2 regions of the Azospirillum sp. UENF 112521 genome follow, and region 2 is predicted to be linked to the other one. Evidence: predicted binding sites of a transcription regulator. Region 2 holds the regulator's gene; the other holds the start of a gene.
What was found. Region 2 encodes LexA, which represses DNA repair genes until DNA is damaged. Its sites were predicted from a motif close to ATGTTCTANTTTGGTTC; they were not measured.
Positions count from the first base shown of each region.

Region 1: ACWPN8_RS03040 (PA0069 family radical SAM protein) is a predicted target of LexA. The motif match lies at 1,970-1,986, and genes of this name have one in related genera.

Region 1 is NZ_JBSNCI010000002.1:193,460-197,874, reverse strand. It holds gene ACWPN8_RS03050 (TIGR03862 family flavoprotein) at 1-205, shown strand, start outside; gene ahcY (adenosylhomocysteinase) at 482-1,780, opposite strand; gene ACWPN8_RS03040 (PA0069 family radical SAM protein) at 2,013-3,104, shown strand; gene ACWPN8_RS03035 (hypothetical protein) at 3,155-3,835, opposite strand; gene ACWPN8_RS03030 (hypothetical protein) at 4,133-4,402, opposite strand.
Region 2 is NZ_JBSNCI010000002.1:1,229,297-1,233,711, reverse strand. It holds gene ACWPN8_RS08135 (GNAT family N-acetyltransferase) at 1-414, shown strand, start outside; gene moaC (cyclic pyranopterin monophosphate synthase MoaC) at 411-908, shown strand; gene ACWPN8_RS08125 (molybdopterin molybdotransferase MoeA) at 913-2,142, shown strand; gene lexA (transcriptional repressor LexA) at 2,355-3,080, shown strand; gene ACWPN8_RS08115 (ComEC/Rec2 family competence protein) at 3,324-4,415, opposite strand, start outside.

The DNA.
Region 1 (4,415 bases), 1.0 Mb from region 2:
TTCCACGGCCGGCGGCGTCCGCCTGTCGGAGCTGGACGAGCGGTCGATGCTGACCCGCCGCCCCGGCCTGTTCCTGGCCGGCGAAATGCTGGACTGGGAGGCGCCGACCGGCGGCTACCTGTTGCAGGGCTGCTTCGCCATGGGCGTGGCGGCCGGCACGGGAATGGTGGAGTGGCTGGGAATGAAGGACTCGGACGCGGAGTGACTTCGGCTTCGGTGGAAATTCTGAATGCCGGGGCAATATTGACACGGATGTCACGGATTTAGACACGGATTACACGGATTTTCTTTTTGGCCTGCCAAAGCCGACGTTCTTTGGCTGGAAGCAACCTTTCCGGATAACATCCGTGAAATCCGTGTTCAAATCCGTGACATCCGTGTCGACCTTGCCTGCCTCCCCTGCTCCTCACAAGAGACCTACACTCCAAAGAAAAAGGGCCGCCCCACCGGGACGGCCCTTTTTTCTTAATCCCGCAACCGCTTAGTAGCGGTAGTGGTCCGGCTTGTACGGGCCGGCGGTCGGCACGCTGATGTAGGCGGCCTGCTTGTCGGTCAGGGTGGTCAGCTTGGCGCCGATCTTGTCCAGATGCAGGCGGGCGACCTTCTCGTCCAGGTGCTTGGGCAGGACGTAGACCTTGTTCTCGTAGTTGGCGGCGTTGGTCCACAGCTCGATCTGGGCCAGCACCTGGTTGGTGAAGCTGGCGCTCATCACGAAGCTGGGGTGGCCGGTGGCGCAGCCCAGATTGACCAGACGGCCCTGGGCCAGCACGATCAGGCGCTTGCCGTCGGGGAACACGACCTCGTCGACCTGCGGCTTGACCTCTTCCCAGACCAGATTGCGCAGGGCGTCGATCTGGATCTCGCTGTCGAAGTGGCCGATGTTGCAGACGATGGCGCGGTCCTTCATGGCCCGCATGTGGTCGATCGTGATGACGTCGACGTTGCCGGTGGCGGTGACGAAGATGTCGCCCTGCGGAGCGGCATCCTCCATCGTCACGACCTGATAGCCTTCCATCGCCGCCTGGAGCGCGTTGATCGGGTCGATCTCCGTCACCAGGACGCGCGCACCCTGCGAACGCAGGCTGGCGGCCGAGCCCTTGCCCACGTCGCCATAGCCGGCGACCACGGCGACCTTGCCGGCGACCATGACGTCGGTGGCGCGCTTGATGCCGTCGACCAGCGACTCGCGGCAGCCATAGAGGTTGTCGAACTTCGACTTGGTGACGCTGTCGTTCACGTTGATGGCCGGAACCTTCAGCGTGCCCTTCTTCATCATCTCATAGAGACGATGGACGCCTGTGGTGGTCTCCTCCGACAGGCCGCGGACGCCGTCCAGCATCTCCGGATACTTGTCGTGCATGATCTGGGTGACGTCGCCGCCATCGTCCAGGATCATGTTCGGGGTCCAGCCATCCGGGCCGCGCAGCGTCTGCTCGATGCACCACCAGAACTCCTCCTCCGTCTCGCCCTTCCAGGCGAAGACCGGGATGCCGGCGGCGGCGATGGCGGCGGCGGCCTGGTCCTGGGTCGAGAAGATGTTGCAGGAGGACCAGCGCACGGTGGCGCCGAGTGCCGTCAGCGTCTCGATCAGCACGGCGGTCTGGATGGTCATGTGCAGGCAGCCGACGATGCGGGCACCGGCCAGCGGCTTGGAGGCGCCGAATTCCGACCGCAGGGCCATCAGGCCCGGCATCTCGGTCTCGGCGATGGTGATCTCCTTGCGGCCCCAGTTCGCGAGGCTGATGTCCTTGACCTTGTAGTCCGTGAATTCGGCGGCCATGAGGGATGACTCCTGGTGGGCGGTGACGGTCGGGCAGCGGAATTCCAGGCGCGCCGGATCCCCGGCCCTGCCGCTGTCATTGGCCATGGATGTATCAGCGCTCCCGGAACCATGCAAGCATAAAGATATCTTTATGTTTGTTCGGTGGCGGAAGCAATGACGGCGCCAAGCGATATGGCCAAACCGCGTTTGTTCGCTTTACGTTCCATTTCGCCCCGTCTAAGCTGCCGGTATGGACGAGATACGGCGATCCCCGATCAAAGGCCGCGGGGCGGTCAGCAACGCCACCGGGCGGTTCGAGCGCGAGACCCGCGTCCTGACCGACGACGGCTGGACCGGCTATGCCGAGAGCGGCAACGAGGCGCTGTCCGACCCGGTCCGCACCAGCGTCTCGCCGGCCTCGGCCAAGTCGATCATCGCCAGCAACCAGTCGCCCGACATCCCGTTCGACCGTTCGCTGAACCCGTACCAGGGCTGCGAGCATGCCTGCATCTACTGCTTCGCCCGGCCGACCCATGCGTATCTCGGCCTGTCGCCGGGGCTGGATTTCGAGACCAAGCTGTTCGCCAAACGCAACGCGGCGGAGCTGCTGGCCAAGGAGTTGCGGGCGAAATCCTATGTCTGCCAGCCGCTGGCGCTGGGGGCGAACACCGATCCCTACCAGCCCATCGAGCGGACGGAGGGCATCACCCGACGGGTGCTGGAGGTCTGCCGCGACTTCAACCAGCCGGTCAGCATCATCACCAAGTCGGCGCTGGTCCTGCGCGACCTCGACATATTGGCGCCGATGGCCGCTCAGGGGCTGGCATCGGTCGCGGTCTCGGTCACGACGCTGGACCGCGATCTCGCCCGGACGATGGAGCCGCGGGCCAGCACCCCGCCGCGCCGGCTGGAGGCGATCCGCGCCCTGTCGGAGGCTGGCGTGCCGGTGGCGGTCCTCGCCAGCCCGATGATCCCGGCGCTCAACGACCATGAGCTGGAAGCCATCCTGGAGGCGGCGGCCGGCGCCGGGGCAACCACCGCCAACTATATCCTGCTGCGCCTGCCGCTGGAGATCGCCGACCTGTTCGAGGAATGGCTGCGCGTCCATGCCCCCAACCGCGCCGACCGCGTGCTGAGCCTGATACGGCAGAGCCGCGACGGCGCGCTCTACCGCTCCGGCTTCGGCACACGGATGAAGGGCACCGGCCCCTATGCCGAGCTGCTGCGCCACCGCTTCAAGCTGGCCTGCCGGAAGCAGGGGCTGGGCGGCCGGAGCTGGCAGCTCGATTGCAGCCGTTTCCGGGTGCCGCCGGCGGTGGGGGACCAGCTGTCGCTTCTGTGAGGGGATGGAACGGCGTGGAACAGGGAGGCGGGCGATGTTGCATCCCCCGCCTACCGGCGCCAGGAGAAGGGACCGGCGGCGCGGCGGCTCACCGGGCCGGGGTTGAGGTTGGGATACTCTTCATACTGGTTGAGGGTGTAGGGGAAGACGCCCTTCGGTCCCGCCGCCTCCGGCTGGGCCAGGACGGCGGCGACCAGGGCCGGGCTGGGCGGGGTGCGCTCGCGCAGGTCGCCGGGGATGTCATCGTCGAGTTCGGGGACGGTGACGGCGGGCGGGTCTTCCGGTTTCGGGGCGGGACGGGGGGCAGGCCTGGGAGCGGAGTCGCGGGCGGGCTGATCGAGGCCGGCGAACAGGCCGAGCCGCTCGGCCAGCCAGCGGACGGTGGCGGGATCGCCCGACGTGACCAGCCGCTCGATCTGCTCGGCCACCAGGATGCGCAGGGAGGAGAGGCGCAGCTCGGCCTCGCGGTTCAGCGCCTGCCGCTCCCACCAGACCCTGTGACGGAAATCCTTGGAGCCGTAATAGGCGCGCCAGAGCGTGGTTCGGCTGCATCCCATGGCGCGCGAGACCTGAAGGAAGCTGTTGCCACGGGCCAGCATGCCGGCGGCCATGATCCACTGTTCCTCATGGAACTGCGAACCGGGGACCAGCGAGCCTTCCGACGGAGTCGGCGGCTCTTCGGCCCAGCGGGGGAAGTTGTCGGTGGTGAAGCTACGGGGATCGAGGGGCATTGGGCGGCTCCGCAGAAAGGTGGGTCTGCGGGAAGCGTATAAGAATAATTTCCTTTATGGCGGAATTTTTGCAACAGCCGCCAGTACGGAGAGTCGAGGCATCGGGAGCAAGATTCACACGGATTTCACGGATTTAGACACGGATTTCACGGATTTTTCTTGAACTTGGCGACGCTTCGAGTACCTCGACACAGGTCGCTTCGGAACGCCACATCCGTGAAATCCGTGCTGAAATCCGTGAAATCCGTGTCGATCTTGCTCACCGACTCCACGGCGTCCCACCCGGACCAACCGCCGTCAGGAGCGGCGGAACATCTTGGTCCAGGGCGTCGGTACGTCCGGGGTCTTCGCCTGATCGGATTTCGACAGGGCCGACAGCGGCAGGCGGCCGGTCGCCAGCATCGCCATCACCAGCGCCGGATGCGCCGGGCCGGAACCGTGCTGGCCTTGGGAGTCGGACTGTTCGGCCTGCTCCGGCCGATTATCCGTGCCGCCATCCGGGCCGGGCTCCTCGTTCAGGGCCTCGTTGATGCGGGCGAAGGCTTCGATGTCTTTGATGTGCAGCATGGTCCGTATCCCT
Region 2 (4,415 bases):
GCGGCGCTCGACCGCTATCTGCTGGATCTCTATCCGGCGGATACCTGCCACCTGCTCGACATCGGCGAATTGGAAGCGCCGGACCTGCGCTTCCTCGTCGCCCGCAAGGACGGCGTTCCGGTCGGCTGCGCCGCACTCCGCGTCGATCCGACCGGCTATGGCGAGATCAAGCGGATGTATGTCGATCCCGCCACCCGCGGACAGCGCATCGGCGACCGTCTGCTCGCCCGGCTGGAGGATCTGGCGCGGGCGGAGGGCTTGGACGCCCTGCTGCTCGAATCGGGCATCCACCAGCCCGAAGCGCTGGCGCTCTACCGCAAGGCCGGCTTCACCGACCGCGGCCCCTATGCCTGCTACGAAGACAATGGCGTCAGCGTCTTCATGGAAAAATTTCTGACGGAGACCGCCCGATGACCGGCTTCACCCATTTCGACGCCGAGGGCAAGGCGGTGATGGTCGACGTCTCCGACAAGGCCGACACCGAACGCACCGCGACAGCCGCGGCGACCGTGCTGATGCAGCCGGAAACCCTTGATCTCATCATGCAGGGCGGGGTGAAGAAGGGCGACGTGCTGTCGGTCGCCCGGCTGGCCGGCATCATGGGGGCCAAGCGCACGCCCGACCTGATCCCGCTGTGCCACCCGCTGATGCTGACCTCGGTCAAGGTCGACCTGTCCTGCGACCCCGCCCGCAACGCGGTGGACGTGACGGCGACCTGCAAGCTGAAGGGCCAGACCGGCGTGGAGATGGAGGCGTTGACCGCCGTCACCATCGCAGCATTGACGGTCTACGACATGTGCAAGGCGGTGGACCGCGGCATGACCGTCACCGATGTGCGCCTGCTGCACAAGGCCGGCGGCAAGAGCGGCGAGTGGGGCGCGTCCACATCCTCCTCCACCGGAGCCTGACGCGATGATCTCCGTCGCCGAGGCGCGCGCCCGCATCCTGTCGGCCTTCGCCGCCCTCCCGGCGGAAACCGTCGCCCTGCCCGACGCGCTCGGCCGTGTGCTGGCCGAACCGGTGGTCGCCCGGCTGACCCAGCCGCCCTTTCACGCCGCCGCCATGGATGGCTGGGCCGTGCGTGCCGCCGACATCGCCGCTGCGACCGCCGAGGCCCCCGTCCCGCTGCGCCGCATCGGCGAATCCGCCGCCGGCCATGCCTTCACCGGCAGCGTCGGCCGGGGCGAGGCGGTGCGCATCTTCACCGGCGCGCCCCTGCCCGGCGGTGCCGACGCCGTGGTGATGCAGGAGGATTGCAGCGCCGACGACGCCACCGTGCGGATCGGCCGCGCCGTGGCCGCCGGCCGCTTCGTCCGCGAGGCCGGATTCGACTTCACGGCCGGTCAGGAGCTTCTGCCAAAGGGCCGGCGCCTGACCGCGCGCGACATCGCGCTGGCCGCCGGCGGCAACGTGCCTTGGCTGTCGGTCCATCGCCGGCCGCGCATCGCCGTGCTTGCCACCGGCGACGAGATCGCCCTGCCCGGCGACCCGCTGGGTCCGAGCCAGATCGTCAGCACCAATGCGCTTGGCCTCTGCGCCCTGGTGACCGCCCAGGGTGGGATCGCCCACAATCTGGGCGTCGCCAGGGACACGGCGGAGAGCGTGGCGGCACTGGCGAAGGGTGCGGCCGGTTGCGACCTGCTGGTCACCACCGGAGGGGCGGCACAGGGCGATTACGACCTCGTGCGCGATGTGCTTGCCGAACGCGGCGTGGCGCTGGAGGTGCAGACGGTGGCGATGCGTCCGGGCAAGGCGCTGATGTTCGGCCGTGCCGGGTCTGTGCCGCTGCTGGGATTGCCCGGCAACCCGGTGTCCACCGGCGTCACGGCGCTCCTGTTCCTCCGCCCGGTCCTGCGCGTGCTGCAGGGCCTGCCGCCGGAGGACGACCGTCTGCCGCTGCGCGCCCGCCTGACCGGCCCGTTGAGGGCCAACGACCGGCGCGAGGAGTATCTGCGCGCCACGCTGGCCGCCGGCCCGGACGGTGTCCTGACCGTGACACCCTTCGCCCGGCAGGACAGCGCCATCACCACCCTGTACGCCCAGGCCGATTGCCTGATCCCCCGCCCGCCCCATGCCGACCCGGAACCGGCCGGCGCGATGGTGACAGTGCTTCCTTTGACGGATGGGGCGCTCAGCATCTAGACTTCAGCAGAGCGCCTGAGCAGAGCGCCGGAACGGCCGGCTGGAACAGTTGAACATCACCCGGAAAACTGTTTCATGCCGTTCCAGATGTTCCCCTCAAGTTCTAAAAGATGCCGATGGAGGGCTTGACGCGCGGCAGGAACCAAACTAGAACATGGAGCAACGTTTAGTTTTTGTTCCATCTTCAGTCTGGCCGAGGCCGGGAGGCATCCATGCTCACGCGCAAGCAGCACGAATTGCTGCTGTTCATCCACGAACGGCTTGGCCAGGGCGGTGTCTCGCCGTCGTTCGACGAGATGAAGGACGCCCTGGGCCTGAAGTCCAAGTCGGGTATCCATCGCCTGATCACCGGGCTCGAGGAGCGCGGCTTCATCCGCCGCCTGCCCCACCGGGCCCGTGCGTTGGAGGTTCTGCGCCTTCCCGAGGGTCTCGACGCTTCCCGCAACCGGACCGCGGCTCCCAAGCCGAAGTTCCAGCCCAACGTCATCAAGGGCGATTTCGCCTTCGCCGGCCGCGACGCCGCTCCCCCCGCACCGACGCCGGCCGCCGCGAACGAGACGGTGCAGCTCCCGCTCTATGGCCGGATCGCCGCCGGTACGCCCATCGAGGCGCTGCGCGACAACAGCGCCTTCGTCGATGTCCCCGCCTCCATGCTGACCGGTGGCGACCATTATGCGCTGGAGGTTTCCGGCAACTCGATGATCGAGGCCGGCATCCTCGACCACGACACCATCGTCATCCAGCGCTGCGATGCGGCGGAGAACGGCACCATCGTCGTCGCTCTGGTGGACGAGGGCGAAGTGACGCTGAAGCGCCTGCGCCGCAAGGGCAACACCATCGCCCTGGAACCCGCCAACGCCGCCTATGAAACCCGCATCTTCGGCGCCGACCGCGTCCGCGTGCAGGGCAAGCTGGTCGGTCTCGTGCGCAAGTACTGAGCTTTTCGAGCCCAACCGCCGATCCTCTCCTCCGTCCCCGCGGCGGATGGGATCGGCGATGTCCAAGTTCCTCTCACTTTCCTCCGGTCCAGGGCCGATCTCCCCGCAGCCCGCGCACCGTCTCCACCGTCACCCCCTCGGCGGTCACCGTCAGCGTATGCGCGCCCTCATGGCGCAGGGTCCAGCGGTCCACCACCAGAATCCGCCCGGCAGCGCCGCGCCACCTCCGCCGTCACCACCGCATCAGCTGCCCCACAGTCCTCGTCCAGCGCATCCGGCAGCCGCGGCAACGCCACTGTCTTTCCCTGCACCCGGTACAGGCAGCCAAACGCGTCGCAGTCCAGCGACCGCCCTCCCCCGCTCCATCCCCCGTCGGCCGGCCAGGGATCGGCCACCGACCGCTCGCCATCGCGCTCCCGCCAGGTTTCGGTCATCCGGCCGCCGCCCTTGACCGATGCGCTCAGTCGTCCGTCCGGCAGCCTGACCGCCATCACCGTCCCGTCGCCGGCCACCAGCACATCCGGCCGCACCGCCAGCATCGGCGAGGCCAGCCCGGCCAGGACCGGCAGCATCCCCAGCCACCGCCACCAGCGCGTCCAAAGACAGAGCCAGATCCCTCCCATCACCAGCACCGCAAAGCCTTCCGCCGGCATCGCCGGCACGGTCAGCGAAGCCCAGGGGAGACGGCCGAAGAATTCCGCCGTCCAGATCACCGCCCGGTCGCCCCAGTTCATGGCGATCAGCGCCGGCGCCTCCAGTCCGAAGGGCAGCAGCGCGTAGGCGATCAGAACTCCACGGCATGACCCAGAAGGACGTGATGGGAATGGCGATCAGGTTCGACAGCACGCCATAGAAGGCGATCTGCTGGAAATGGAAGAGCGAGAAGGGCAAGGTCGCCAGCGTCGCCACCACGCTGGTCAGCAGGATCCCGCCGACATAGAACAGCCCGCGCACGATCCATCCCGCATCGCGCCGCCAGTCCGCCAGCCTGGCGCTGCCCTTCTCGAAGGCGGCGATCAGCGCCACCACCGCGGCAAAGGACATCTGGAAGCTCGGGCCCAGCATCCCCTCCGGATCCATCGCCATGGTGACCAGCCCGGCGAAGGCGACCAGCCGCATGCTCAACGGGTGACGGTCCAGCATGATCGCTCCCATCACCATGCCGGTCATCAGCACCGACCGCACCGTCGGCAGCGGCGCCCCGACCAGGAGCGTGTAGCCAAGCGCCGACAGGATGCCGAACAGCGCGGCGATCTTCTTGATCGGCCACCGCAGCGCGATGTAGGGCACCGACGCCAGCAACGCCCGCACGACATAGAACAGGATGCCGGCGGC